4 regions of the Pseudoalteromonas sp. 1181_04 genome follow, and region 3 is predicted to be linked to each of the others. Evidence: predicted binding sites of a transcription regulator. Region 3 holds the regulator's gene; each other region holds the start of a gene.
What was found. The regulator FliA, encoded in region 3, starts transcription of late flagellar genes. The targets are predictions, from matches to a motif close to CTAAAGNTNNNNNNNNNNNNGCCGATA.
Positions count from the first base shown of each region.

Region 1: a site for FliA is predicted at 5,210-5,236, ahead of pomA (flagellar motor protein PomA). Genes of this name have one in related genera too.
Region 2: a site for FliA is predicted at 2,376-2,402, ahead of FW757_RS22045 (DUF5610 domain-containing protein). Genes of this name have one in related genera too.
Region 4: a site for FliA is predicted at 2,133-2,159, ahead of FW757_RS08875 (DUF4402 domain-containing protein). Genes of this name have one in related genera too.

Region 1 is NZ_VXCS01000003.1:4,790-12,297, reverse strand. It holds gene FW757_RS02785 (hypothetical protein) at 1-1,497, opposite strand, end outside; gene dxs (1-deoxy-D-xylulose-5-phosphate synthase) at 1,894-3,759, opposite strand; gene ispA ((2E,6E)-farnesyl diphosphate synthase) at 3,865-4,752, opposite strand; gene FW757_RS02770 (exodeoxyribonuclease VII small subunit) at 4,756-4,998, opposite strand; gene pomA (flagellar motor protein PomA) at 5,300-6,067, shown strand; gene FW757_RS02760 (flagellar motor protein MotB) at 6,070-6,990, shown strand; gene FW757_RS02755 (hypothetical protein) at 7,138-7,508, shown strand, end outside.
Region 2 is NZ_VXCS01000042.1:413-7,920, forward strand. It holds gene FW757_RS22035 (RNA recognition motif domain-containing protein) at 1-383, shown strand, start outside; gene murI (glutamate racemase) at 346-1,161, opposite strand; gene FW757_RS22045 (DUF5610 domain-containing protein) at 1,225-2,346, opposite strand; gene trmA (tRNA (uridine(54)-C5)-methyltransferase TrmA) at 2,823-3,923, shown strand; gene FW757_RS22055 (DUF523 domain-containing protein) at 3,929-4,378, opposite strand; gene FW757_RS22060 (thiol:disulfide interchange protein DsbA/DsbL) at 4,444-5,082, opposite strand; gene FW757_RS22065 (thiol:disulfide interchange protein DsbA/DsbL) at 5,117-5,740, opposite strand; gene FW757_RS22070 (serine/threonine protein kinase) at 5,770-6,747, opposite strand; gene ccoG (cytochrome c oxidase accessory protein CcoG) at 6,812-7,508, opposite strand, start outside.
Region 3 is NZ_VXCS01000020.1:63,033-70,540, reverse strand. It holds gene flhF (flagellar biosynthesis protein FlhF) at 1-1,479, shown strand, start outside; gene FW757_RS16830 (MinD/ParA family ATP-binding protein) at 1,472-2,332, shown strand; gene FW757_RS16825 (RNA polymerase sigma factor FliA) at 2,359-3,069, shown strand; gene cheY (chemotaxis response regulator CheY) at 3,110-3,493, shown strand; gene FW757_RS16815 (protein phosphatase CheZ) at 3,511-4,275, shown strand; gene FW757_RS16810 (chemotaxis protein CheA) at 4,290-6,497, shown strand; gene FW757_RS16805 (protein-glutamate methylesterase/protein-glutamine glutaminase) at 6,566-7,508, shown strand, end outside.
Region 4 is NZ_VXCS01000009.1:3,481-10,988, reverse strand. It holds gene FW757_RS08890 (thymidylate synthase) at 1-425, shown strand, start outside; gene galU (UTP--glucose-1-phosphate uridylyltransferase GalU) at 461-1,339, shown strand; gene FW757_RS08880 (SPOR domain-containing protein) at 1,462-2,094, shown strand; gene FW757_RS08875 (DUF4402 domain-containing protein) at 2,215-2,808, shown strand; gene FW757_RS08870 (DUF4402 domain-containing protein) at 2,816-3,283, shown strand; gene FW757_RS08865 (fimbrial biogenesis chaperone) at 3,292-4,104, shown strand; gene FW757_RS08860 (hypothetical protein) at 4,198-7,071, shown strand; gene FW757_RS08855 (SPOR domain-containing protein) at 7,082-7,508, shown strand, end outside.

The DNA of each region.
Region 1 (7,508 bases), on a different contig from region 3:
ACCTTTTGGCGAGATTAGGCCGGTATTACTGCCGCTGATGATAGAATCTTGGCTTAGTGTAAATACCTCGCCATCACGGTGCATCGCGACTTTATTGGAAATAACAATTCCACCTACAGAGGTTGTGCTGTTATCAAAGCTCGCATAGCTGTTACCGGCTTTATCAAAGGCAACACTTTCGATTGTTTGACTTGCATTATAACTGCCAATTTCACTTGTTAACTGTGCATTTAGACGTGAAATTTGTCCTGTTGTAGGGCCTGCCGCGCTTGGATTACTACTTACAGCAATACCCATCAATGGCATATTAGTCATATAACTGTCAGATACATCAGGCATATCATTATGCATCACTGTTGCGGTTATTGACTCTGGCTTAATCGTTGCGGTGACGCTATCTGGACTAATGTCACCACTGACGCCATTAAAGATATTGCTAAATACCAGAATTGCATCATTAGATTTTTCTGCAACGCGTAAGTCGCTACCAGTCAGGCTGATATCCACAGGGTTACCAAGCATAGTAGCAGGGCCAGCGATACTGCGAGCAACCGTGGTATTGCCAGTAGCAAGGGATGCGTTGTTGATCACAAATAATGCGCCGTCGGTTGCATCACTGGCACTGCCGACGTCAGAAAGTACTAATTTATTTGTATCAGCATCATAAACGATACCATGAATATTAACGGAAACTTTGTTACCGCTTGCATCACTGGGTGTGATTGTACGAGTTGCCATAGCGGTAAAGCCACCATCTACATAATTATCGTATACTGCAACATCACCATTAGTGAGTGCCACATATAAGCGATCGTTTATATCATCGTATGTTACATCCCACGGTTTTGCGTCTGTAACTGTACTAGCTAAAGGCGCTGCATTTCCTGCGGCGGTAGCACCAAAGACAGTGATCTGCATGGCATTAAAGTCAGCGGCAAAAATGAGTCCGCGCTTATTTGATATATGAATACCTTTGGGATTGACTAACGTAGTGTTGCTGCCGGTAATGGTACGATCACGATTACTGTCAAACATACCCCCATCGGCACGGCTTAATACTTGGCAAACGGTGCTAAGAGCGCCATTACCAGAATCGCTGGCTTGAATTAAATTACCTAAGCTATCAAATGCAACACCTTCATTTGCACCACTATTAAATGTTTTTAACTTTGCAGCATTTTGATTAATCAAATCAACGGTGCCTGCATTATCAGCACCATTATTAGCCAAAATAAAAGTTGCTGCTGCAAATCCTGGAGTACCATCTGATCCATTCGTGCCATCGCTACCATTTGTACCATCAGCACCATTACTACCATCGACGCCGTCCATGCCCATTTCACCTTGCGGGCCTACAGCACCATCTTTTCCATCATCGCCACTACAGCCGGTTAAGCCAATCAAAATTGCTAGAGTAAGCGCAGACAAACAAAGTTTACTGGTCATTAATTGTGCGTGAATAGATTTGGTGCTTTCGCCTGATTTTAACGTTTTCATAACTTGTACCTTCTTAAATATTCCATCAAATGTGAACATACAAAGAGCTTGGCTTAAAACAGCTTATACCAATCGTGTTAAGTTGTTAGTCATTTATAGCGACGGATAAATAGAGTGATAACAAGGCATAAATTTTTATATGTAGTTGTTCTACATGAAAAATTCATAACGCCGTTAGCGCTTTATTTAGCACGCTAGAAAGGCTAAATATTTAAGTCGATTGGTATTATATAAAAGCGTGAACACTTTGCTCACGAGCTAACCTCAGTGAATAAACGTGGCAGGGAAATAATTGGATGCAAGAAAGTTGAAAAAAAGTGAGATTTTTTTAAATGTTTGAAAATAAATAACAAAGGAGCCTACGCTCCTTTGTTATTTTATTAACTTAAACTTTGGTTACTTAGTAATAAAGTTTTTTATGCTATCGAGTATACCTTGTGAGCCTAAGCCCATTTCATCATGCATTTGTTCTTGCGTGCCATGCTTGATGAACTCATCAGGAATACCTAAATTAAGGATGCTTACTGTTGCTTTTATAGCTGCTAAATATTCATTAACAGCAGAGCCTGCACCACCAACAATCGCGTTATCTTCAAGGGTTACAATGACGTCATGATCGGCTAATAAAGTGTCGATTAGTGCGCTATCAAGAGGTTTAACAAAACGCATATCAACGAGGCTAGCATTTAATTCATTGACTGCCAGTTGAGCGTTTTCAAGTAAAGTACCAAAGGATAAAACTGCGATTTTAGCGCCTTGTTTAATCACACGACCTTTACCAATTTCAAGCTCAGTCATTTGCTCGCAGATTTCAGTTGTGCCAGCACTACCACGAGGATAACGAACTGCAACAGGGCTGTTACAACGATAACCAGTGTACAGCATTTGACGACATTCATTAGTATCACTCGGTGCCATGATAATCATATTGGGGATACAACGGATAAAGCTTAAATCGTATGCGCCTTGATGAGTTTCGCCATCAGCACCAACAATACCAGCACGGTCAATTGCAAATAACACGGGTAAGTTTTGCAGAGCAACATCGTGAATAAGCTGATCGTAGGCACGTTGTAAAAAGCTTGAATAAATAGCGACAACTGGTTTTAAGCCTTCGCAGGCAAAACCTGCGGCTAAAGTAACCGCGTGTTGCTCGGCAATGGCAACATCAAAATATTGCTCAGGGTATTCTTTTGAAAAACGCACCATGCCTGAGCCTTCACGCATAGCCGGGGTGATTGCCATAAGCTTTTCATCTTGACTTGCCATGTCACACAACCAATCGCCAAATACTTTAGAAAAAGTCGCAGCGCCTGGTTTTGATTTTGGTAGGCTGGAAATCGCAGGGTCGAACTTAGGTACGCCGTGATAGCCTATTGGATCTGCTTCTGCTGGTTTATAGCCTTTACCTTTCTGGGTTTTGATATGCAGTAACTGCGGCCCTTTTAGGTTACGCATATTGCGCAGTGTATCAACCAACATGTTTACATCATGACCATCAATTGGGCCAATGTAATTTAAGCCTAACTCTTCAAAAAAGGTGCCTGGGATAACCATGCCTTTTAAGTGCTCTTCCATGCGGCTGGCTAATTCTTTTACTGGTGGCACGCCAGATAGCAGCTTTTTACTACCTTCACGAATGTTAGTGTAAAAACTGCCTGATAAGATACGAGCGAAATGATTAGTTAGTGCACCGACATTTTCAGAAATCGACATTTCGTTATCGTTTAATATGATCAGCATGTCAGATTTAACATCACCTAAGTGATTCATTGCTTCAAACGCCATGCCCGCGGTAATCGCACCATCACCAATAACCGCTACTGTTTTTCGTCCTTTGCCTTCTTTTTGCGCCGCAATTGACATGCCTAAAGCAGCAGAAATCGAGGTGCTTGAATGGCCAACACTAAAAGTGTCGTAGTGGCTTTCTTCACGAAATGGAAACGGATGTAAACCGTCTTTTTGGCGGATCGTGTGCATTTGATCACGGCGCCCTGTGAGAATTTTATGTGGGTATGCTTGATGGCCTACATCCCATACTAAGCGATCTTCAGGGGTGTTATATACATAATGAAGCGCTACAGTAAGCTCAACTGTGCCTAAACCTGATGCTAAGTGACCACTACTTTGCGAGACTGAGTTTAGTAAGTAATCACGTAACTCATTACTAAAAGCAGGTAATTTGTCTTGCGCTAAATCACGCAACTGGGCTGGTTCGTCAACCAAACCTAATAATGGATACTTGCTACTATCAAGTGTCATGATTTTTAATACATCCTTCGCTAACCAGAGGTCATTATAGCGTAATATTACTCTGATTCTTTAGTTATTTTGTACATCATTACTTGCTCAAGCTAGAGCCTAGAATTAATAATCGCGTTCAACAATATATTTTGCCAAGTTTTCTAGCTCAGAAGTGTCAGCATCTATTGCTGCTAACGCATCGAGTGCGCATTTTAGTAATGATTGTGCTTTTTGTTTTGCACCTGTAAGCCCAAGTAGAGCAGGGTAGGTCGCTTTATTTGCTGCAACATCGGAGCCTTGTGGTTTACCTAAGACTTGGGTATCACCTTCGATATCAAGAATATCGTCTTGCACCTGAAAAGCCAGCCCAATTGCATCACCAAACTGTTTTAATTGTAATAATGTTTGTTGATTTGTATCAGCTGCGCATAATGCACCTAAAGTAATTGCACAATTTAACAAAGCACCTGTTTTTAATTTATGGATACGTTCGAGCTCAGCTAAATTGACTAATTTGTCAGTCGCTGCAATATCCAGTGCTTGACCACCGACCATACCTTCAATACCCGATGCTTTGGCAAGTGCTGCAATCATTTTTAACTGTTGCTGTGCAGGAACGTTAAATGAATGGTTAGCAATTAAATCAAACGCTAATGTTTGCAGCGCATCACCGGCTAAAATAGCATGAGCTTCGCCATAGACAATATGGCAAGTCGGTCTACCACGTCGCAGGTCGTCGTCATCCATCGCGGGTAAATCATCATGAACTAACGAATAACTATGAATACATTCAATAGCAGCAGCCAACACGTCTAAATCTTGTTTATTTGCGCCAAGCATTTTTCCCGTGGCATACACTAAAAATGGTCGTAATCGTTTACCGCCATTTAAAACGCTGTAGTGGGTGGCTTGTTTGATGCTGTGCTCGGTATCGAGCGGTTGCTCAAAATACCGATTGAGAGTGGCTTCAACATCTTGTTGAGCACATTTTATTTGCTCTGTTATTAACACCCGTTATTCCAAATCATTATCAAAGTTAGTAAGTGGTGACTGACTATCACTACCCATTAAAATAGCTACTTTTTGTTCAGCTTGTTGTAACTTACTTGAAGATGCGCCGGCTAAAGCAATACCGCGTTCAAACTGTTTTAATGATTGCTCAAGGGAAAGCTCTCCTTGCTCCATTTCTGTGACGATTAAGGATAATTCATCAAGCGCTTGCTCGAAGCTTAGGTTCTCTGGTTTTTTCGTCGCCATACTGATTTAACTTAGATGATAGAAATGTGAGGCCAATTTTAGGGGGAATGCTAAACTAGGTCAAAGGGTGATGCATTTTTTTTGAATAATTAATTGTTTTCTTGCCACTTTTAATTATTTATACCTTTACTTAAGCCTTGCAGGTTATCAATGGTAGCTTAAAATGCTAAACAGGGTTGAAAACTTTCATTTCATTTTTTTCATTAAATGGTTTAAGTAATTCAATAGATTGCCGATAAGCTGTTAATAATAAAAATTTGTTGCTGGTAGCAACAAAGCATCGATTCCTCTGGAGGGGTAAGTGGATTTAGCAACCATTATAGGTATTCTCGGAGCTATTGGTCTTATTGCTATGTCAATGGTACTAAGTAGTGGCGGCGAAGTGGCTATGTTTTATAACACGCCATCGGTGGTTATTGTTTTCGGTGGTTCGATTTTTATAGTGTTATCAAACTATACGATGAGTCAATTCCTCGGTATCGGTAAAGTCGCGGCTAAAGCCTTCATGTTCAAAATAGAGTCACCTGAAGAGCTTATCGAAAAAGCAGTTGAACTTGCAGACTCGGCCCGTAAAGGCGGATTTTTAGCACTTGAGGAAGCAGAAATACCCAATGCGTTTATGCGTAAAGGGGTTGATATGCTTGTTGACGGTCATGACGCTGATGTTGTTCGTGCCACCTTGCAAAAAGATATTTCTCTTACTTCTACTCGTCATGAATCGGGGGCCGGTTTGTTTAAAGCGCTTGCCGATATTGCGCCTGCGATGGGTATGATAGGTACTTTGATTGGTCTAGTTGCGATGTTGTCGAATATGGATGACCCTAAAGCGATTGGTCCTGCGATGGCGGTAGCGCTTTTAACAACATTATATGGTGCGTTTTTAGCAAACGTGGTGGCAATTCCTATCCAAGTAAAATTGGAATTGCGTAAAGACGAAGAAGCAATGAATCAGCGGCTAATTTTAGATGCGGTATTAGGTATACAAGATGGCCAAAATCCAAAAGTCATCGAAGGTATTTTGAAAAACTACCTCGCTGAATCAAAACGAAAAGTGGATACTGAGGAGTAAGCATGTCAGATCAAGAGTGCAAGTGTCCACCACCCGGGTTACCAGCATGGATGGGTACCTTCGCGGATTTGATGTCACTATTGATGTGCTTCTTTGTACTTTTACTCGCGTTTTCAGAAATGGATGTACTTAAATTTAAACAAATCGCAGGCTCAATGAAGTTTGCCTTTGGTGTACAAAATAAAATAGAAGTAAAAGATATTCCCAAAGGAACATCCGTTATCGCGATGGAGTTCACCCCAGGTAAACCTGAACCTACTCCAATCGAAACCATTCAACAGCAAACTGTCGAAATGACCCAGCAAATGCTTGAGTTTCAGGCTGGTGATGAAAGCTCAGCTGGCGGTCGTCAAGAGCAACGCGGTAATAAGCGTGGCGGTGAGTCACAAAGTACAGCGCAACAACAAGCATCAGAACAATCTATTTCTGCAGCTGATCAAGAGCAGGTTAATGAGTTAGTTAAAAAGATAGCCCAGCAATTGGAACAACAAATCATGGATGGTGCTGTTGAGTTGGAATCATTAGGTCAGCAAATTATTATTCGTATTCGTGAAAATGGTTCATTTCCATCTGGGAGTGCATTTTTACAACCTAAGTTTAAACCAATCATTCGTGATATAGCTGCGTTACTAAAAGATGTGCCAGGTGAAATTACGGTGTCTGGTCATACTGATGATTTTCAAGTTTCGAATGAGCTGTATACCAATAACTGGGACTTATCATCGAAGCGTGCAGTTGCGGTTGCAACTGAAATGCAAAAAGCGCAAGGCTTTGATAAAACCAGAATGGTTGTTGTCGGTCATGCCGAAACTCGACCACTTGTTCCAAATGATTCTGATGCGGATAGACGACGTAATCGCCGCGTGGAAATTTCAATAATGCAAGGCAAGGCTAAGGAATCAGATCCGATAGATGTTCGTTAAGATGCTTGGCAAAGTACCTAATTTAGCTTAAAGTAGTTTTTTAACAAGTGTAACGGAGTGTCTGATGAAAAACGTTGATAAATATAGTTATATGCCGGGCAATGGTTCTGGTGGCGATGATGAAGAGAAGAATGTTAAGTAACGTCAATGCCTAATTGGGTGAACAATTTAATTTTTATACTTGAATATAGCTGGGTGTTATTTTTACTCCCAGCTATTTTTGTATTTTACATACGTAAGGATTGGTTGGCATTACGCTTTGTCTTGATTACAGCTGTTTTCTTCTTGTATGGCGCTGTGATTTATTCAAGCCTTAGAGAGTTAGATGACCCTTATATTTGGCGTTATGTAGTTTGGGCTTTTAATGATATTGCTTGGATGGCTTTGATTGCTTACTGGGCTATTAAAGATAAAGTGTATCTTTGGCAAAGTGTGATCGGTCAGTTGGTTGTAATTAGTGCGCCTATCTTACAATTATTTAGATTAGTGGATCGCCACCTTTGGGATTTATCGTATAG
Region 2 (7,508 bases), on a different contig from region 3:
GTCCTGCACTGTTATTTGGTGCTGGTTTATTAATTGGTGGTGTAGTTATAGCTGCAATGTCATCTGGCGATGTAGAAGAAGCCGAAGTAAAAACAAAAACACTTTATGTGGGCAATCTTCCTTATCGTGCAAATGAAGGTGTAGTTCGCGCTTTATTTGAAGAACAAGGTAAAGTGTTTAATGTACGCCTATTAAAGGATAAAAATACTGGCAAACGTCGTGGCTTTGGCTTTGTTGAAATGGCAGAGCTAGATGCTGATAATGCTATTGCAAAATTAAACGATAGCGAGTTCCAACAACGTACATTGAAAGTTCGTGAAGCAAAACAAAAACAAGATGATGAATCTAACTCTTTTCGTTCTGAGTCGGATCAATCAGCGTAACTAGCTCCACCGGTTGCTTATCAACATAAATCGAAGCCGTTGCGTAATAACGTAGCGGCTTTTTCTTGCCTGTACAATTAGCATCAAGCTCATCACTGCAATCTATATTATGCCCTTTGAGTATTGCACACACCCGTTTGGCTATTGCTACGCCGGAATCAAGTAATAATACAGTGCTGTTAAAATACTCATTCAAACCTTTTGCTAAAATTGGGAAATGCGTACAACCTAACACGACTACATCCACTCTTTTATCAATAGCGAGACTATCGAGCTCTGCAACTAGTTTGTCTTGGGTAATCTTTTTACTTTGATATGTTTGTTCCGCCAACGTTACAAGTTCAACACTAGCATATAAATGTACTGTGACAGCTTGACCATGCTGGCTTATCAACTGTTGTGTATAACTACTTTGTACTGTTGCTGGTGTGGCCAATAAGGCAATATGCTGTGATTTAGATAATAAAGCGGCGGGTTTAATTGCGGGTACTACACCGACGATCGGTATCGTGGTTAATTCGCGAAGTGCGCTCAGTGCTGAAGTAGATGCGGTATTACAAGCAATAACTAACACATCAACGTTTAATTGTTGTGTTTCTATAAAAATTAATAATCCGGTGAGGCGCTGAATTATGGTTTGTTGACTCAGCTTTCCATAAGGTAGGTAGGCGTTATCCATAAAATAACTATAACGGCCATCAGGTATGTATTGCTGAATATGCTTCAGCACTGTGGTACCACCAATGCCCGAATCAAAAACCATGATATGAGGTGACAAACAACTCGCTCCTTATAATAACTAAGCTGAGCAGTTTGCCACGCGGTGTACTGAAAATAAAGCTTATGCTTCACTCTCTAGTGCTGCTGAGCGCAATTTATTCATTTGCTCAAACATCGATTTTGTATAGTCGACTAATTTGCCTATTTCCTCTTGGTCTTGATTTAACCATTGTAAAATGCCTGACAGTTCATTTTGCAAACCAAGATCACCCGCTTTATTAAAGGCATTTTTTAGATCGTCATTAAATGGAGCTATTTTTTCAGCCACAGCTTTCTCTGGTGTTGGTTTATTCTCTTCATAGCCTTTTATTGCTGCAAACGTTTTAGTTTGCTTTAAGTCCATTGAAAACGCGACGAGCTGTTCGTTGCCTAAGTTGAGCTCTTGTGCTTGTTCAAAGGCTTGTTCCAAATCACCACCAAAAAATGTTTTACTAACATTTTGCAAGTCTTCCATCATTGCATTAATAGCCTTTTGTTCATCTTCGTTTAAGTCACCATTTACTGACATGCTAAATGATAACTCCCGCGATTGTGATGATGCACTGGCATAGCCTTCATTTTGACCATTACGCTGATAACTACTGGCTGATTGCTGTTTAAATGCATCAGCAAAACTAATACTCACTTCGTCACCTTCTGCAGTGGTGAAGTTATACTGAGCATTATTACTTAAACTTAAATACTGTGCTTGAGTAACACTGACAGAATCCGGTTTAGGGTTAAATAAATCCTCTTCAAACTCATCCAGGCCATTAAAAATACCTTCTTTGGATTTTTCTATGCCCTGCTCAATTTCGTCGTTTAGAATACCGGTATCTTTTAATTCACCATAGGCATCATCAATACCTGTTTGCACACCTTTGCGTGCATCACTAAGCATACCTTTGAGTTTTTCATTATCGGCTCCATTGACTTGCGCTTTCTTAACGGCACCAGTTACAAAGTCCAAAACGTTTTTGACGATTTCTTCAAAATCAAATAGTGGCTTGTCTTTTTTCTCTTCCGCGACAGGTAAGCCTAAAGCCTCAGCCATTTTGTCACCTAACACTTTTGCTGCTAATTCTTTACCACGTTGCTGGTAACTATCTTGAGGCGACTGTATTGTAGGTTGCTGTAATGCAGCTTTGTTACTGTATTTATTGACGTTGTTGTTTGGAACAAAGCCAAAGTTGCCAATTTTCATGATCCGACTCCTATTTTTGCTTACTTAAGTATCGGCCCAAAAATAAATAACTAAAGTAAAATGTACAAAAAAACAGCATTTGCTATTACTCAAAATTAGGGCCTGTTGACCTTTAAGGATTAAAATTTGTTCAACCTCGGGGCGATTTAATCGCGGCGCGAGATTTGTAACCTAGTGGGCTAAGTAAAAATTGAGCAAAGCTTCCGCGTCCTGCTCACGCCCCTTACTTACATCCATGTAAGTAACAAAGAGTTAATCGCCCCTAGGCAGAACCCTTCGGGCAGCGCGCGTTTGGCATTTATGCTACGTTATCGCCTATTTATGGGGAATAACCACACTACATAGGCTCTGCCTTGCCTAAAAACCAAACGCACAGCTGCAAAATTAACCTAGAAAGATAAACAGACCCTAGACAAATAATCCCTGCCCCCTACAATAGCGCCGATAAACAGCATAATGAAATAAGGTAGTAGGTAATGGCGGTTATAAAGATCGATACAACAGGATACGACGCACAGTTAAATGAAAAAGAGCAACGTATCATTGCGCAATTCCAACGCTTTGGTGTTGAACAATTAGAAGTCTTTGCCTCTGAGCCAATTCATTACCGTCAACGCGCTGAATTTAGAGTATGGCACGATGGCGATGAGTTATTCCACATTATGTTTGATCAAGCCACCAAAGACAAAATCAGAGTCGATGTGTTTGACCCTGCAGCGCCGCTAATTGGGGAAGTAATGCAGGCAATGATCGATAATCTTAAAGGCTGTGAAGTCTTGCGTCGTAAATTATTCCAAATAGATTATCTTTCTAGTTTAAGCGGTGAGATTTTAGTGAGTCTGCTTTATCACAAACCACTCGACGAAGAATGGCTAGCAGCTATCAAGTCACTAAAAGAATCATTGAGTGAGCGCTTTAAAATTGATTTTATTGGGCGTGCTCGCAAACAAAAAGAAGTACTCGGTGATGATTTTGTTACTGAGCGTTTAACAGTTAATGGCCAGCAACTTATTTACCAACAAGTTGAAAACAGCTTTACGCAGCCAAATGCTAAAGTAAACATTAAGATGCTGGAGTGGGCACAAGACTTATGTAAACCACTAAAAAATGATTTACTAGAGCTCTATTGTGGTAACGGTAACTTTTCAATTGCCTTAGCTGGTTCGTTTAATCGTGTATTAGCAACCGAAATTTCTAAATCGTCAGTACACTCAGCGCAGTATAATATTGCTAAAAATAACGTAACTAACTTAGATATCATTCGTATGTCGAGCGAAGAGTTTACTCAAGCTATGAAAGGCGAACGAACCTTCTCACGTTTAGAAGGGATTGACTTAAGCAGCTATGATTGTCAGACCATTTTAGTTGATCCGCCGCGCGCAGGCATGGATACACTAACATGTGATTTGGTGGCTAACTACGAGAGTATTATTTATATCTCATGTAACCCTGATACGCTAGAGCGTGATTTAGAGCACCTAACTCGCACTCATGAAGTTAAACGGTTTGCGATTTTTGACCAATTTCCATATACCCACCACATTGAATCAGGGGTATTTTTACAACGTAAATTGTAAAGTATCTATGCCAGTGCTTTTACTAGCGCTGGCATTTGCTGCTCACTAAAGACTTTAATACCATTCTTTTCTAATAGCGAAGCCGTTAATCCCATTCCAACCACCTTAATACCACTGTGCGAGCCATCGTAAATTGTATTACGACCACAAGAAGGACTTGATTCCTTTAATAGCGCAAAACGAATATTGTACTGTTGGCAAAGGCGTAATGCTTGTTTTGCACCTAGCTGAAATTCCGGTGTCACATCATCACCAGTATTGGTAATCACTTTACCGTTGACGATTTCAGCAGGATCTCTAGGAGTGGATAAACCACCAGCAATCTCAGGACAAAAAGCGACTATACGTTCCTGCTGCTGCCATGCGATAAGCTGAGGATGGAGTAACTGTTGTCCGCTACCATCGTAGCGCACGGGAGCACCAAGTAAGCAACTTGAAACCAGTATTTTATGCATTTCTTACCACCTGCAACAAAAAAGCTCCGCATACGGAGCTTTTTTACAATAAACACTAAACCGCTCTATTTAGCAGCTAAGTAATTAATTAGATCAGCCATACTTTTAGCATCTTTAATACCTGAATCACCACCAACAATAACACGGTACTTACCGTTTACAATAAAGGTAGGCACACCTTTCAAAGCACCCTTTTGTTTAAAATATTCTTGATCACGCTTCATTTTGGATACCTTGGTTCTTACTGTAAAGCTGTTGTAAAACTTATCAAAATCATCAGCAGCTACACCTTGAGCAACAAAGATATCTTTCATATCAGCAAGCTCATTGATGTTTGCTCGCTTGCCATGGATATGGTTGAAAATAGCGCTAATTAGTGCATCTTGTTGTGGTAATACAGTTGCCGTAGCGTAAGCTTGTGCTAACATCGTTTGAATTTCTGGGTTACGCGGACCCGAAAAGTCAACATGGCTTTTCTTAAAAGTAATACCTTCATTTAGTAGCGGCTTTAATTCAGCAACAATTGATTCAAAAACATTACAGTGTGGGCAGTAAAATGAGAAGAATTCTTTAACTTCTGGCTTTTTAGTTGCACGTGCATCAATCGTTTCATAATGCGTCCCTTCGTCATATTGAATCGCGGCGGCGTTTGTAGCAAACCCAAGCGTCAACGCTATTAGTCCTGCTTTAACTAATTTGATCATCGGTAAAAACTCCAAAAATTATTGTTTTAATAGCTTATTGTTGTAATAAAAAGGCAACTAACTCATCAAGCTGCTCTTGGCTCTTGATGGTATTGATATTGATTTTGTATTTATCATTAACGATAAACGTTGGTACACCGGTTAAGGCTCCCATTTGTGAAAACTTATTTTGCTTGTCTTGCATGGCTTTTTCCGCCGCAATCACTGGCATGCTGGCAATATCTTTATCAAAGGTATCGTTATCAATACCATTTACTGCAAGTAATGCTTTAACGTCTTTAATGTTATTGAGTGGAGCACGTTTTATATGAATGCTGTCAAACATTTGATCTGCAACTTGCGCACCTTTGTTATGCTGTTTAGCGATGATATACGCATAGCTCAAATTACTTTGCACTTCTGGCGCTAAACCACCTAAAAAGTTGACATGGTTTTTTACAAACTCAGTACCTGCAGGCAAGCTTTTTTCCATTGCTTTAGCTACAGCTTCAAACTTAAAACAGTGCGGACAATAAAATGAAAAGAACTCTGTTACTTGTGAGGTTTTACTTTTTTCAATTTTTAGTACGTCATAGTGCTCACCAGCTTTAAAATCTGCGGCCATCGCAGCAAAAGGTAAACATAGCAGTAGTAAACTCAATTTTAGTTTTTTAAGCATTGGACTCTCGTTTCAGATATTTTTAATAATTAGTTAGGCAGCAACTTCAGCGGCGGCTCTTGAAGTGCAGAATACTGCTCTTTCAGCGCTAAAATTTGTTGCTCCCAGTATTTGTCATCAGCAAACCATGAAAAGTTCCGCGGAAATGCCGGATCTTCCCAACGTTTAGCTAGCCACCCCATATAATGAATCATACGCATTGCGCGTAATGGTTCAATTAATTTGAGTTGAGTGTGATCAAAATCACAAAATTCTTCATAGGCAGCCACTAAGGTATCTAACTGTAACAGTTGATTGTTTCGATCGCCACTGAGCATCATCCATAAATCTTGAATCGCAGGCCCTTGACGACTATCGTCCAAATCAACAAACATCAACGCATCACCGGCCCACAGAATATTACCGGCATGGCAATCACCATGTAAACGTATAGTATCCACCTGCTGGTAAAGCGATTTCGTTTTAGCGATCACCATATCTAAAATAGTATAAAACGCAGTAGTTAAACTGCTAGGCACCAGATTACTGTTTTGTAACTGAATTTTAGCTGTATCTAGATACTCGTCACACCCTATGACCGGACGTTCGCTAAAAACATTCGCTTTAGCTGCTTGATGCATCCGACCAATCAAGCGTCCTAACACATCTAACTGATCAAGATTATCAACTTCAAAGATGCGTCCCCCGACACTTGGGAACAAAGTAAATAGATAACCATTATGCTCAAATAAGCTTTCGCCATTACGCTGTATCGGCGCAACTACAGGCACTTCAGCATCAGCCAATTCAAATGCAAAGCTATGCTCTTCGAGTATTTGTGCCTTACTCCAGCGCTCGGGACGATAAAATTTCACCACATAACGTAGGCCATCTTCAGCTTTGAATTGATAGACACGGTTTTCGTAACTATTCAGTGCTAATAAGCCAGACTCTGCGTAAATACCAATACTTTCGACCGCATCTAAAATCGAATCTGGGGTGAGGTCAACAAAACTAAATTTACTCATAATTCTCATCAATTATAAAAAAAGCGGGAAAATCCCGCTTTTTATTTGTTATCAGTGTACTTAACTATCGCGCTTTAAAGAAGTTACTCGGCTGCGAAATTTGTGAACTTGGATTGTCCACTGGCGATAATACAAAATTAAACTCGGTCATAGGCGCTTTCAAATCATACGGATCCATCACCAATGATAATGGCACGTTGTGCGATTCGCCCGCTTGCACGGTAAAAGTTTGCTTACCTATGTACTTAAAGTTCTCCAGTCCTGCCACCTTAATATTAAAGGTTTGCTCGTATTGTGCTTTGTTGATCACTTTAAGTGTGTAGGTATTTTCGACAAGCCCATTAAAATCGACTCGATAGAGTTGATTTCGATCGCGAATAATATCTAAGTCCATTGGCTTACGCATTACAATATTCGTTACCAGCGCTGCGCTGAGCACCACTAATATAACAATATAACCAATAATCTTAGCGCGCAGAGGATTGGTTTTATTCTCTGGCGTTTCTAGGTTACGCTCAGTGGTATATGAGATAAGCCCGCGCGGATAATTCATCTTATCCATTACTCCGTCGCAGGCATCGATACAGGCGCCACAGTTAATGCATTCAGCTTGCAGGCCATTGCGAATATCGATCCCTGTTGGGCATACTTGTACGCACAAATTACAGTCAATACAGTCACCTAAGCTAAGCTCTTCTCGATCTTGTTTACGACTACGTGGCCCACGATTTTCACCACGTTTTTCATCGTAGCTTACTGTG
Region 3 (7,508 bases):
AAAATAAAACGTTTTTTTGCTAAAGATATGCGCACCGCACTGAAAGAAGTTAAAGATGAACTCGGTGTAGATGCTGTAATCATGTCAAATAAAAAATTAGCCAATGGGGTAGAGATTGTTGCCGCCGTTGATTATGAAAAAGCAGCCCCGAAAGCACCTGCACAAGCACATGTTGCTACGGCACAAGCACAAACAAATGCTAACTTTGTTAAACCTGCGCCACAACGTTCACAGCCTGAGCCGCAAGCTGCGGTAGCTGATAGCTTACAAGCATTATTAGAGCGCCAATCACCGCGTCCACGTTCACCTGAGCTTGCATCGATGTTTAGCCAGTCAGGGATTGATACATCAACTCAGTATCAACCACAGCAACAACATCAAGCACAGCAAACTCGCCATGAACCACAAGCACATAATGATTTTGCTCGTCGCGATACTGCGTCGCGTCCACAAACGCAAGCACATAGCTTAGGTTTTGATGATGATCTAGAAAGTGGTTTTGATGATTTAGATACTCCGATGCCAACAAAAAGTGCACCCAAAACAGATGAAATTACCGCTATGCGTGATGAAATGGCAGCGATGCGTCAATTACTTGAGTATCAAGTATCTGGCTTGATGCAACAAGATTTAGCGCGTCGCGACCCTACTCGCGCATGCATGATCGATCGTTTAGTCGGAATGGGTATTGACAGTGAAGTTGCAGAGCAAATGGCCTGTTTTATTCCCGATGATGTGTCACGTCAGCAAGCATGGCAAGCGCTATTGCAAATGGTTGAAAACCAAATGCATACTACAAATAATGAAATACTACGCCAAGGCGGCGTATATGCACTTGTTGGCCCTACTGGGGTTGGTAAAACTACAACCGTGGCAAAACTTGCAGCCCTTGGCGCACAAAAATATGGCGCAGATAAAGTTGCGCTTATTACCACTGATACTTACCGTATTGGCGCTTATGAACAGCTTGCTACTTATGGCCGAATCATCGGTTGTGGTGTAAAACAAGTTAAAGATGCCAATGAATTAGCAGAAGTTTTATATCATTTACGAAATAAGCGTCTAGTATTAATAGATACAGCGGGAATGAGCCAACGTGATTTACGTTTAACTGAGCAGTTAAATACACTAATGCGTAATCAACGTGTCGATATTCGCAATTATTTAGTGCTCAGTGCGACCGCACAAATTAATGTTTTACAAGAAACCGTAAGACACTTTAAGAAGGTACAATTAAGTGGCTGTATTTTCACTAAATTAGACGAATCATTAAGTTTAGGTGAGATTATTAGTATAGCGATTCAAAATCGCCTTCCAATAGGGTATCTTACTAACGGTCAGCGCGTTCCAGAGGACATTCGGGTCGCCAATGCAGAGAAATTAGTAAAAAAAGCAGAACAATTGTATTTAAAAAGAACAAAAGCACAACATTCACGACGCCAAGCAGTAGCGTCAAGCACAGTAGGGATGTATGATTAACACAGTATTAGATCAAGCAAGTGGCCTGCGTAAAATGAGTCAAAACAATAATAACGGCGTTAAAGTTATCGCTGTAACAGGTGGCAAAGGTGGCGTAGGGAAAACTAACGTCTCACTTAACACTGCGATTGCGTTGGGTCAGCTCGGAAACCGAGTGTTAGTACTGGATGCCGATTTGGGTTTAGCAAATTGTGATGTGATGTTAGGACTTAGGGTAGAGCGTAATCTATCTCATGTACTATCAGGTGAATGCGAGCTCGATGAAATTTTAGTTGAAGGGCCTGCAGGAATTAAAATAGTACCAGCGACGTCAGGCTCACAAAGTATGGTGGAACTTTCACCATCAGAACATGCTGGTTTAATTCGCGCTTTTAGTGAATTAAATACCGAATTTGATATATTAATTGTTGATACTGCTGCTGGTATCTCTGACATGGTATTAAGTTTTTCGCGCGCAGCGCAAGATGTCATGGTAGTAGTATGTGATGAACCGAGCTCAATAACTGATGCTTATGCATTAATCAAAGTATTGAGTCGTGAGCACGGTGTGTATAAATTTAAAATCGTTGCTAATATGGTGCGCAGCATGCGTGAAGGCCAGGAACTATTTGCTAAGCTCTCAAAAGTAACGGATCGCTTTTTGGATGTCTCAATGGAATTGGTAGCAACAGTCCCGTATGATGAAAATATGCGTAAAGCAACTCGTCGTCAGAAAGTGATTGTTGATTTATTTCCAAGTTCCCCAGCAGCAATAGCATTTAAAACATTAGCGACAAAAGCAGTTAAATGGCCTATACCTAATCAACCATCTGGTCATTTAGAATTTTTCATAGAAAAATTAGTAAACGGCTAACTATGACGGCATCGGTGAATAAAGCGATGGGATATCAATCGACACAAAATTTAAATGTGATTGTTGAGCGACATGCTTCCTTAGTCAAAAAAGTGGCTTGTCATTTAATCGCTCGTTTACCCGCGAGTGTGCAACTCGATGATTTGATTCAATCGGGGATGATAGGGTTAATTGAAGCATCAAAGAACTTTGATGCGACTAAAGGTGCAAGCTTTGAAACCTTTGCAGGCATTCGTATCCGTGGTGCGATGCTGGATGAAATGCGCCGAGGTGATTGGGCTCCACGCTCAGTGCACCGTAATAGCCGCAGAGTCGCTGAAGCGATTAGTGAGCTAGAAAGCAGCCTGAATCGAGAACCTAAAGACAGTGAAGTTGCTGAAAAACTTGATATTACGCTAGATGAGTACCATCATATTCTTAGTGATGTAAATTCAAGTAAAGTGTTAGGTATAGAAGACTTAGGGGTAGATGAAGATGTTATCACACCAGTGGGACATGATTTAGCACTGGACAAGCCCTTTAATAACGTTAAAAATGAACGCTTTAATCAATCATTATTAACAGCTATACAATCTTTACCTGAACGAGATGGGTTAGTATTGTCGCTGTATTATAACGATGAAATGAATTTAAAAGAGATTGGACATATACTCGATGTAAGTGAATCGCGTGTGAGTCAGATACATGGTCAGGCGATGATTAAGCTCAAAGCAAAAATCAATGACTGGATTAATTAGTAGTAAGTAAATATAGGTTCAGACCTCACCGGAGGATGTTTTGGATAAAAACATGAAAATTCTTGTTGTTGATGATTTTTCGACGATGAGACGTATTATCAAAAATCTGTTAAGAGATTTGGGTTTTACAAATGTACAAGAAGCTGACGATGGCTCAACAGCTTTACCGATGTTGCAGAATCAAGAATTTGATTTTGTAGTTACAGATTGGAACATGCCTGGCATGCAAGGAATCGATCTCTTGCGCGCTATTAGGGCCGATGACAGCCTGAAACACATTCCTGTTTTAATGGTAACAGCAGAAGCTAAAAAAGAACAAATTGTTGCTGCTGCACAAGCTGGTGTTAACGGTTATATCGTTAAACCATTTACAGCTGCAACACTGAAAACCAAATTGGAAAAAGTGTTTGAGCGTTTAGGTTAAATAAATAGGAGAGGCTTATGTCAGCACCTGCTGCGCCTCAGATCAGTTTAGAACAAGCCCGTCAGCTTGTGGTTTACCTTGAAAACGGTGAACAAGATAAAGCTGATCAGTTAATTATTGATGCGGCGTCAAAAGAGCAATCAGAATTATTTGCCGAAGTAGGCAAACTTACGCGTCAGCTTCATGATGCGTTGAAAAATTTTGAGCTTGATACACGTTTAGCTGATTTGACCAAAGATGCACTACCCGACGCGAAGCAGCGTCTTAACTATGTTATGGAAATGACCGAAAACGCTGCTAATAAAACCATGGATGCTGTAGAAGCAAGTTTACCCATTGCCCAACAGCTTGCAGATGACATTTCAGACATTAAACCCACTTGGGATCGTTTAATGAATCGTGAAATCGAGCTAGGTGAATTTAAAACACTTTGCCATAGCTTAGATAAGTTCATGAATAGCTCGCAAACTAAAACGGATGAGTTGCAAGGACTCATGACCAATGTGTTAATGGCACAAGATTTTCAAGATTTAACCGGTCAAGTGATCCGTCGGGTTATCGAGCTTGTTAGAGAAGTCGAAGACAGCTTGATCCACTTGTTGACAGCATTTGGCAGCCAAGATGATAGCGAAACAAAAACAATAGCACCAGTCATTGAAAAACCGCCTGCTGAAAATACACTTGCAGGCCCTGAAGGGCCAATTATTGATAAAGAATCTCGTGATGATGTTGTCTCAGGACAAGATGATGTTGATGATTTATTATCAAGCTTGGGCTTCTAAGAGGAGAAAACTGCATGAGCTTTGAAGTCGATGAAGATATTTTACAAGATTTTCTAGTAGAGGCTGGAGAAATTCTTGAGCTTTTGTCAGAACAGCTGGTGGAGCTTGAAAATAACCCAGATGATACCGAATTACTCAATGCAATTTTCCGTGGTTTTCATACGGTAAAAGGCGGCGCAGGCTTTTTAAGCATGACTGAACTAGTCGATGCTTGCCATGGTGCAGAGAACGTTTTCGATTTATTGCGTCAAGGTGTTCGTAAGGTTAATTCCGAACTGATGGACGTGATCTTGCAAGCACTCGATACTATCAACGAAATGTTTGCGACTATCCAAAGTAGAGAAAAACCAGAACCAGCAAATCCAGAATTACTCGCTGTTTTACATAAATTGGGGCTGCCGCCAACGGCTGAAGAATTAACTGGCAGTGCTGAACCTGCAGGCGATATCCCTGTTGTTGATGCTGATGATATTTTAGATGATTCTGACGATCCATTTGCGCTAGACTCATTATTTGATGGTCAAGTTGATAGCGATCAAAAAGATGTTCAAATCGATGAGATAACAGAAGATGAATTTGAGAGTCTGCTTGATGAGCTCCACGGACAAGGGAAAAGTCCTATAACGCCAACAACCACTGTCAGCAATGAATCATCAAATAGTGATATTACTGATGATGAATTTGATAATTTATTGGATGAATTGCACGGTATTGGTAGCTTCGGTCTAGTAAGTAATAAAGATACTGCAGGCACCGAAAGTGCTGCGCCTAAACCGACCCAAGCACCTTCAGCATCGACGAAAAGTAATGGTCCAGATGAAATCAGCGATGATGAATTTGAAGCTTTACTTGATGAATTACATGGTAAAGGCAGCGCGCCACAAGCGGTCGCTGAGACTGAGCCAGCACCCGCTAAAAAAGCACCAACACCTGCACCTGCACCTGTTGCCGCAGCTAAGCCAGTGCCCAAACCAGCAGTGTCTGAGCCTGTGAAAGCAGCTGAAAAATCCGCACCAGCTCCAGCGACAGCTGTTGCTAAAAAACCAGCTCCTCCACAAGCTGATACGACGGTGCGTGTTGATACAAAACGCCTAGATCAAATAATGAACATGGTTGGTGAACTGGTATTGGTTCGCAATCGTTTAGTCAGTTTAGCAACCAATACTGAAAGTGAAGCGATGGGTAAAGCCATTTCGAATCTTGATGTAGTAACCGCAGACTTGCAAGGTGCGGTAATGAAAACGCGGATGCAACCGATCAAGAAAGTGTTTGGTCGTTTTCCTCGCGTAGTCCGTGATTTAGCCCGCAGTTTGAGAAAAGACATTAACTTACTGCTCGTGGGTGAAGAAACCGATTTAGATAAAAACTTAGTTGAGGCACTGGCAGATCCTTTAGTCCACTTGGTGCGCAACTCGGTTGACCATGGTATTGAAATGCCTGATGTGCGTGAAGCGGCAGGTAAGTCAAGAACTGGGACTGTTACTTTATCAGCATCGCAAGAGGGTGATCATATTTTGCTCACCATTCGTGATGATGGTGCAGGTATGGACCCTGAAAAACTGAAAAAAATAGCAATCAATAAAGGGGTGCTTGATCACGAGCAAGCAGCTCGACTATCTGATACAGAAGCCTATAACCTTATTTTTGCACCAGGCTTTTCCACCAAAGAACAGATCTCTGATATTTCGGGTCGTGGTGTGGGTATGGATGTGGTGAAAACCAAAATTACCCAACTAAATGGTTCTGTGAGTATTCAATCTGAGCTAGGTGTAGGCACAATCCTAGAAATTAAAGTACCGTTAACGTTGGCTATTTTGCCGACATTGATGGTGGTTGTCGGTGAGCAAACATTTGCATTACCACTGGCTGGTGTTAATGAAATATTCCACCTAGATCTAACTAAAACGAATGTAGTTGATGGTCAATTAACCATTATTGTTCGTAAGAAAGCACGACCGTTGTTTTATTTAGAACATTGGTTAGTTAAAGGTGCTGACAGATCATTACGCAAAGCTCAAGGCCATGTTGTAATTGTACAAATTGGTACGCAACAAGTTGGTTTTGTAGTGGATTCATTGATTGGTCAAGAAGAAGTTGTTATTAAACCGCTTGATGCTTTACTACAAGGAACACCTGGTATGGCAGGTGCAACGATCACGTCTGACGGTGGTATAGCGCTGATCTTAGATGTTCCAAACCTGTTAAAACACTACGCAGGTTAGGCCAATTCTTATCTTATTGTGAGGGCTAAATATGGCTCTCACAGATAAAATTTAACAAGAGTATGCCAATGGCAGTTAAAGTTTTAGTTGTTGATGATTCAAGTTTCTTTCGCCGCAGAGTGAGCGAAATACTCGAGCAAGATAAGGATATCGAAGTAATTGGTTTTGCGGTAAATGGCCGAGAAGCGGTCGATAAAACAAATCAACTTCGTCCAGATGTAATCACCATGGATGTTGAAATGCCCGTGCTTGATGGCATTAGTGCTGTAAAAGAAATCATGGCAGCAAATCCAACCCCTATTCTGATGTTCTCCTCACTGACTCGTGATGGCGCAACAGCAACCTTAGACGCACTTGATGCGGGTGCTCTAGATTTTTTACCGAAAAAATTTGAAGATATTGCTCGTAATAATGAAGATGCGATTAAGTTATTACAAAATAAAGTAAAAGAAATTGGACGCAAGCGTCTTTCGCGCTTTAGTCGGCCGACAACGCCTCCTGCATCGGCACCAATACCTCCCGTTTCTGCAGGTACAACAAGTCGCCCTGCGATAACTCAACCAGATCGAAGCTTTAACCGGAGCGCTGCACCTGCGACTAATATTGCAGCTAACACTCGCGCTTCAGGAAAGAAATATCAAATAGTTGCAATAGGTACTTCAACGGGAGGACCTGTTGCACTGCAAACAATTCTGACTCAGTTGCCCGCTAATTTTCCGCACCCTATTTTGTTAATACAGCATATGCCAGCTGCGTTTACGCCAGCATTTGCCGCACGTTTAAACGGCTTGTGCAAAATAAAAGTAAAAGAAGCACAACAAGGCGACCGATTAATGCCAGGCGTCGCGTATCTAGCGCCGGGCGGTCAACAAATGTTGATTGAGGGACGGGCTGGCAATCGCACTTTACGTGTTTTTGAAGACGATAGTGCCCGGATCACCTATAAACCAAGTGTTGATGTTACTTTTGCAAGTACAGCCAAATCGTTCCAAGGTGATGTATTAGCTGTGG
Region 4 (7,508 bases), on a different contig from region 3:
TCATCACTTTTTATAATCCGGGTGAGTTTGAGTTAGGGTGTTTGCGCCCATGTATGCACACGCATACTTTTTCGCTTCTTGGCGATACGCTTTATTTAACCTCGTATCAGCGCAGTTGTGATGTGCCACTTGGTTTGAATTTCAATCAAATTCAATGCTTTGTAATGCTTGCACTGGTCGCGCAGATCACTGGCCACAAAGCAGGTAAGGCATACCATAAAATCGTTAATGCCCATATTTATGAGAACCAACTGGAATTAATGCGCGATGTGCAGTTACAGCGTGAGCCATTTGCATCACCTACGTTGACGATTAATCCAAATATTAAATCACTCGAAGATATCGAAACGTGGGTCACCCGTGATGACTTTGAGGTAAATGGCTATCAATGCCATGAAGCAATTAAATACCCGTTTTCAGTGTAACAATTAATAAGCATCATAGTTTTAAGGAGAGAATAATGAAAGCAGTGATCCCAGTCGCAGGACTTGGCACCCGTATGTTGCCAGCTACTAAAGCTATTCCAAAAGAGATGTTACCTGTTGTAGATAAACCCTTGATTCAATATGTAGTTAATGAAGCGGTTGCTGCGGGTATTAAAGAAATTGTATTAGTGACTCACTCGAGTAAAAACTCGATTGAAAACCATTTTGATACCAGTTTTGAGCTAGAAGCAACGCTAGAGAAGCGGGTAAAGCGTCAGTTACTTGCTGAAGTACAAGCTATTTGCCCTAAAGATGTGACAATTATTCACGTTCGCCAAGGTGAAGCAAAAGGCTTAGGGCACGCAATCAACTGTGCAGCGCCAATTATTGGTAACGAACCGTTTGTGGTTATTTTACCTGATGTGATCATAGATGATGTTGAAAGTAATCTTAAAAAAGATAATTTAGCTGAAATGATTACTCGCTTTAATACAAACGGTGAGAGCCAAATAATGGTTGAGCCTGTGCCTATGCAGGATGTTGATAAGTTTGGTGTGGTCGATTTAGGCGACGTAAAGCTTGAACAAGGGCAAAGCGCAGCGATCCTTAATATGGTTGAAAAACCTCCTGTGCATAGCGCACCATCAAATTTGGCTGTGGTAGGTCGTTATGTGCTAAGTAAAAATATTTGGCCATTACTTGCAAAAACTCCCGCAGGCGCCGGCGACGAAATTCAGTTAACAGATGCAATTGCGATGCTAATGGAAAAAGAATCTGTTGCTGCTTATGCGATAAAAGGGCGTAGTCATGATTGCGGTAGTAAGTTGGGCTATTTAAAAGCCACTATTGAATTTGCACTGCGTCGTGATGAATTTAAAGATGAGCTAAGTGATTTTATTAAAACCTTAGTTTAAGCTCATTTATTGAGCCTAACTTATAAAAGTGCCTTAGTGGCACTTTTTTATTGCTTAAAAATCCTGAAACTGGCACTGACTTTGCTTATAATATGGCATTATTTATTTTGTGATGCTAACAGATGATGTGTTTTAAAAAGCAAGCTTGGTATACCACAGTGTTGGTTACAGCAACTGTCTGGCTTAGTGGGTGCAGTAGTATTAATGCTAACCCGGTGGAACAGCAGCCTGCATTAATTTCTGATCAACAAGTCAAAGAGTATGTTCAGCAATGGCACTCGCAACAAGAGAGTATTACTCGTTTAGCTGCGATGGAGGAAGACTTGCAACTATTAATAATGGCACTTTCCTCTCAAACTGATATTGCAGAAAACCCAGCGGTGCTTCGCGAAGATAATGTTACGGTGGCTCATTATGCTGAAAAAATACAGATCCCTGATACTGCTAACTCCTCAAAAACTATCGAAAACCGCCCTCTGCCACTGTATGGCAACTCACTGCCAGGCGCGCAACTTGGGCTGTATTTAAAACCGCAAAGAGTGAGAACGCAAATAGCAAGGTTGCAGCAACAATATCCGCAGGCATTTAGCCAATTAGATTTTGTAATGACAGAGCGTCACAATAAAGGCGTTACCTTGTATGGGTTACGAGTTGGGCCATTTCAAAATTATACCGAGGCCAATCTATTTTGTTCATTAGCACAAAATTTAGGCCAAAAATGCCTGAGTGCCCCATTTGTTGGTCAGCCTTTGTAATTAAATAAGCTATTTTTCTGATTTTTCAGTAATTAAGCTTAAAGTAATTGTTCTGAGTGTCGATAATATCTAAGATAGGGGCAACATAGGGTAATGTCCCATCACTTATAAGGATTTAATATGAAATTATCTTTAACTCTTCTGGCAGCAGCAGTTACAGCAAGCTCATTCGCGACTTATGCAACAACCGAAAGCTTTGATGCGAAAGTTAAAGTGCAAAATACTGTCGTTTTAACCAAAGGAAATGACTTAGATTTTGGTACAATTCGAGCGGTTGCAGATCCAGACGGTGTTAACCAAGCTACATTGGTTATAAACCCTGAGCCTACAGCAAGTCCTGTATCGTCTAGAACTGATAACGCACCTGCGATTATTTCAATAATAGAGCAAGGTTCGCCTGCATCTTTTACAGTATCGGAAGTAGTGCCAAATGCTCGTTTATCAATTACTAACCCAACAGCAACAACCCTGAGCTCTAATGGCCAAGGTTTGAATGAGCCAAACTTTACGGTTGGTACTTGGACATACTTTATCACTAGCGGTCCAAATGCAAACGCTTATTATTCATCAGTGACGCCTAATTTAACTGCTGACGGTGATGGCAGTGTATCGTTTAATATTGGTGCAACTCTTTCTACAGCATCAACAATTTCTAGCGAAGCGTACCGAGATACTGAGTATACAGGCACTTTTCAATTAGAAGTTGCTTATTAATTTAATCATGCGTTTTTTGTTGTTATTTGCGATGCTTTCAATACTGTATTCACAGTCAACAAGAGCCGCGAGTATAGAGCAACAAGCGCTTGATTTTGGCACCTTAGTTATTCTTAAAAGTGATCAAATAGGTTCTGTAATTATCAAGGATGATGGTTCGATTAGCACCTCTGGCGAAATCTATATCCTTAAAGATGGTCGCCCAGCTGAGCTGATACTCACTGACATCCCCCCTGGCACTCGAGTTTCCATGAATTTAGTGGCTCCTGCAACTATGCAACACAATACTAAAGGAAGTAGTAGTGCCGACTTTAGAGTGACCTTAAATGGCTTTCCTAAAGACGCAACAAGCGATGAGTTTAGCGAAGTGCATGTATTTATTGGTGGTAAATTAGAAATAAATACAAGCAGCAAACAATATGTTGACGGCGACTATTCAACAACCACAAACTTAGAAATTTCAGTGGATTATTAAGGATTTAAATGTTTAATAAATTAACCGTGATACTGCTTTTAAGCTTTTGTTTTTTTAGCCAGGCGGTAATGGCGAATTTACTTATTTCTCCTACTCGTATTAGTTTTGATGAGCGTCAACGTACTGCAAAGGTCACAGTGATCAACACCAGTGACGAGTACAAAACTTACCGAGTGCATTGGAGCGAAAAGCAATCCACATCAACCGGAGGGTATGTAACCTTACTTGAGCCGACGGCGACAAGTTTAAGCCCGATGACGCGCTTATCACCAAAGCAAATGCGTTTGGCGCCTGGTGAAAAGCAAACCGTTAAAATTGCAATTCGAAAACCAAAACAGTTAGCAGATGGTGAATATCGTTCGCATTTATTATTTCAGGCGTTGCCAAATGAAAACCCAAATAGTACGAGTTCAATAAAAATTAATATGATCATGAGCTACAGTATTCCAGTCATCCTTCGTGAACATGCTGAAGTACCAAAAGTACTCATTGAGCAAGCGCAAGTGATTAAAAACCAGGGCAACCAACGACTACAATTTAAATTAAAACTCAATCGTGAAACTCACTTTAGCAGTTATGGTAAATTAACCGCGTTTTATCAACAAAATGCTAATGCTAAGCTGGAAGCTATCGCTGAAATTGGCAATTTAAGTATTTACTCGGATGTAAAAAATGCCGAGGTAATGTTGAGTTTATTTAGTGATAAAACCCTAGATAAGCCTGGTACTGTTATTTTTAAATATATCGGTGCAGATGAATATCAAGACATAAATTTTGCCGAGTATGCTTTAGCGATTAGTCCAAAAATGCTGCAACTTTAACTCTTCATGACCAAGAATACAGGGCTAAAGTGCATTACACTATGGCTAAGTTTATGCCTTAGTAACAATGCATTCGCGACTAATAACGTAACTGTGAATGATGCATTAAAAACACTTCGCAAGATTGAAGCTAAATTAACCGACTTACCAACAGCTTCTCAGCCTAACGTTAACAGCCCTGTTGCGTCAAACCAACCGCGGATCGCAAGCGGTGAGTTTTTATTATTTTCGTTGTCTTTAAATGATTACTACTTAGGCGAAGTGTTCGCTTTAAAAAGTGATCAGGGTATTCAACTTGGCCTTAGTAGCCTAGCTGATATATTGCAATTTGGAATAGAAGTTGATCTTGCAACTCGTTCTGCTCAAGGCTGGTATCGAGATCAACAGCCTTTCATTTTAGATGCCAGCACCCTGCCTGCAACACTGATAACTGACGCAGGTATGCTTGAACTAACGGCTGCTGATATTAGCATTGATGATGACATGTATATTGAAATGGCGCAGTTAAAAGAGGTTTTTGGGCTGCAATTTACAGTCGATTATGGTGATTTAGAAATAGAGTTAAGTTCGGCCATCTTATTACCAATTGAACAACAGCGAGAACGCCATGGTAGAAGGCTTAACCCCTCGAATCGTAATGCCAAGCCCACCTTGCCTTGGAAAGCCAGCCCGTATCAAGCGCTTTCATCACCTGTTGCTGATTTACAATTAAACTACAGTGCTGATAAAAATCAAAATAGAACAAGTTACTCATTATTAGGTGCACAAGACTTTGCTTATTTATCTGCCGAATACTTTTTATCTGGTCGCGAGGGCGATTTACTCAGCGATTCGCGTTTAACATTTACTAAGCAAGACCCGCAAAGCTCATTACTGGGAGTGTTAGCAGCCAGTGAAGTTGAGTTTGGTGATGTAACGGCCACACAAGTTGGCAGCCGTTACAACAGTCAGTATGGTCGTGGTATTAAGTTTTCAAACCGCGGACTGACTCAACAATTTGATAGTAACCGTATTAATTTAAGTGGTCCGATTCAGTTAGGCTGGGACGTTGAGCTTTATCGTAACGGCGTATTGATTGCGCAGCAATTAAGCTTATCAGATGGTCGTTATATTTTTGATAATGTTGATTTGTTTTATGGTGAGAATAACTTCGAGCTTATTTTTTATGGTCCTCAAGGGCAGGTCGAGCGAAAAAGCGAATATTATTTTATTGATAGTAACCAATTAGCACAAGGTGAAGGATTTTATGAACTATCAGTCTCTGAGCAGGGTAAAAAATTGCTTGGCAATACTGCCTTCAATAATGACAGCACGGGCTGGCAAATAGCAGGGCGCTACGAGCAAGGTATTACAGACGACTTCTCGATATATACCGCTGCATTGGCACAAAAAAGAACACATGACGACCTACAACACATGTCACTGGGGACTAACCTTAGCTTATTTAGCGCTCTGCTATTAAACTTAGACTACCAGAAAAATAATCAACATGAACAAGAGCTTGAACTTACAGCACGCACGCAATTTGCTGATCAATCTTTACTTTTTAGCGCAACGAATCGAACCGATGAATTAAAACAAAAATACGACAGCTATCAGTTTGATATGGCTGGCGAGTTGATGCAAAACAGTTACGGGCGGCTAAACTACCAAAACAATTTATTGTATCAAACATCAGATAACCGAGGCATCTATAAGCAAGCACAGAACCGTTTGAATTATGCGATTGCAGGCCTAGCTTTGAGCAACCAATTACAATGGCAACAAAGTAATAATGTTGAATCAGTGTATGGCTCAACACGTTTGCAAGGGCGTTTGGGTCGTATTTATAGTCGTTTTAGTGTTGATTACACATTATCTCCTATCAATGAAGTCACCAGCTACGAGGCTGAGTTTAACCGTAGTATTACCAGTCAACTGCAAGCAGAAGTCACCTTACGTGATTCTCGTATTAATGATATTCAATCGGCTGATTTAGGCTTAAGTTGGCAAAGCAATAAGTTTAGTCTCACTAGTAATCTAAACTACGACAGTGAAGATAACTGGCAGCTTGGCGTATATAGCAGATTCAGCCTTGGTTATGACACACAAAACAATCACTATTTTGTGTCTAAGCAAAGCTTAACAACGACAGGTACATTAATGTTACGGGTATTTTTAGATCAAAATAACAACGGCATTATGGATCCTGACGAGCAAGGTGTTGCAGGTATAAAAGTAAAAGGGCTGCAAAATTATCGCCAAGCAATAACCGATGAAAATGGCATTGCATTGTTAACCTCAATGCCAGCTAATCGCACCACAGATATTGTGCTCGATAGAGACAGCTTCCCCGATCCGTTTTTTGTGCCTGCCAATGAGGGCTTTTCAATCACGCCAAGAGCAGGATTTATTGAATACATGGATTACCCGCTAAATAACGCCAGCGAAATTGAAGGGGTGGTGTATCAGCAGCAAGGGGAGCACACTTATGTGCAGCCTTATGCAAAAATAACCTTATTAGATCAAAACGATAAAGAAGTTGCCAACACCCAAGCGGCTTATGATGGCTATTATTTGTTTACTGACCTACGGCCAGGGCAGTATCGGGCTGTGGTTGACGATAGCTTTAAAGAACGTAAAGCATTAAAAAACACCCAGCAGGTAACAGTTGATTTATCAGCAAAAGGGGATGTGTTGGTTGGGGTTGATTTTACTTTAAAATCACTCGAAGAAGTGTCGGGGACTATTGTTAATGCGGGGAATTTTTCATCGTTAATGATGTTAAAGGCATACTTACGTTTGATAAGCCCACGCTTAAAATTACAACAGCAAGACGTGTTTTATATTCATGATCAACAGCAAAGTAAGTACATACTCGCCTTAGCATACGCTAAGCAAGCACAGCCTGAATTTACGGAGCTTTGTCAGTCATTAATAAAACAAAGATTGAAGTGTGATATTGAACAACGAACAATACTTCATTAAAGGAATAGCAATGAATATCAAACAATCGTTTAGTGTAATGCAATCAGCCGTATTAATAATGAGTTTAATTATATTATCTGGCTGTACCAGCACGACGGATAGCGCGCAAAAAAGTACCAGCAGCACAGCTGAAACTAATCATGAAACCTATGTGCAGATCACGCAACAAGAGCTACAACAGTTACAAACTAGCTCTGCACAGTGGCAAGCAATTAAACCCGATCTTGAACGATTATTACTGATTGAAAGTGATTTGAATTTATTGATAGCACAGTTAACCGCGATAGCAAATGATGACGAGAACACAGGTAAGAAGAGCCATTCATCTGCTGCCTTGGCATCACAGCAAGTACCGTTAGATAGGCCTGCGCAATCTATAGCAACACAGTCAAACATAACTAACAACGCGCTTTTTGCGCTGCAAATTATTGCGGTCA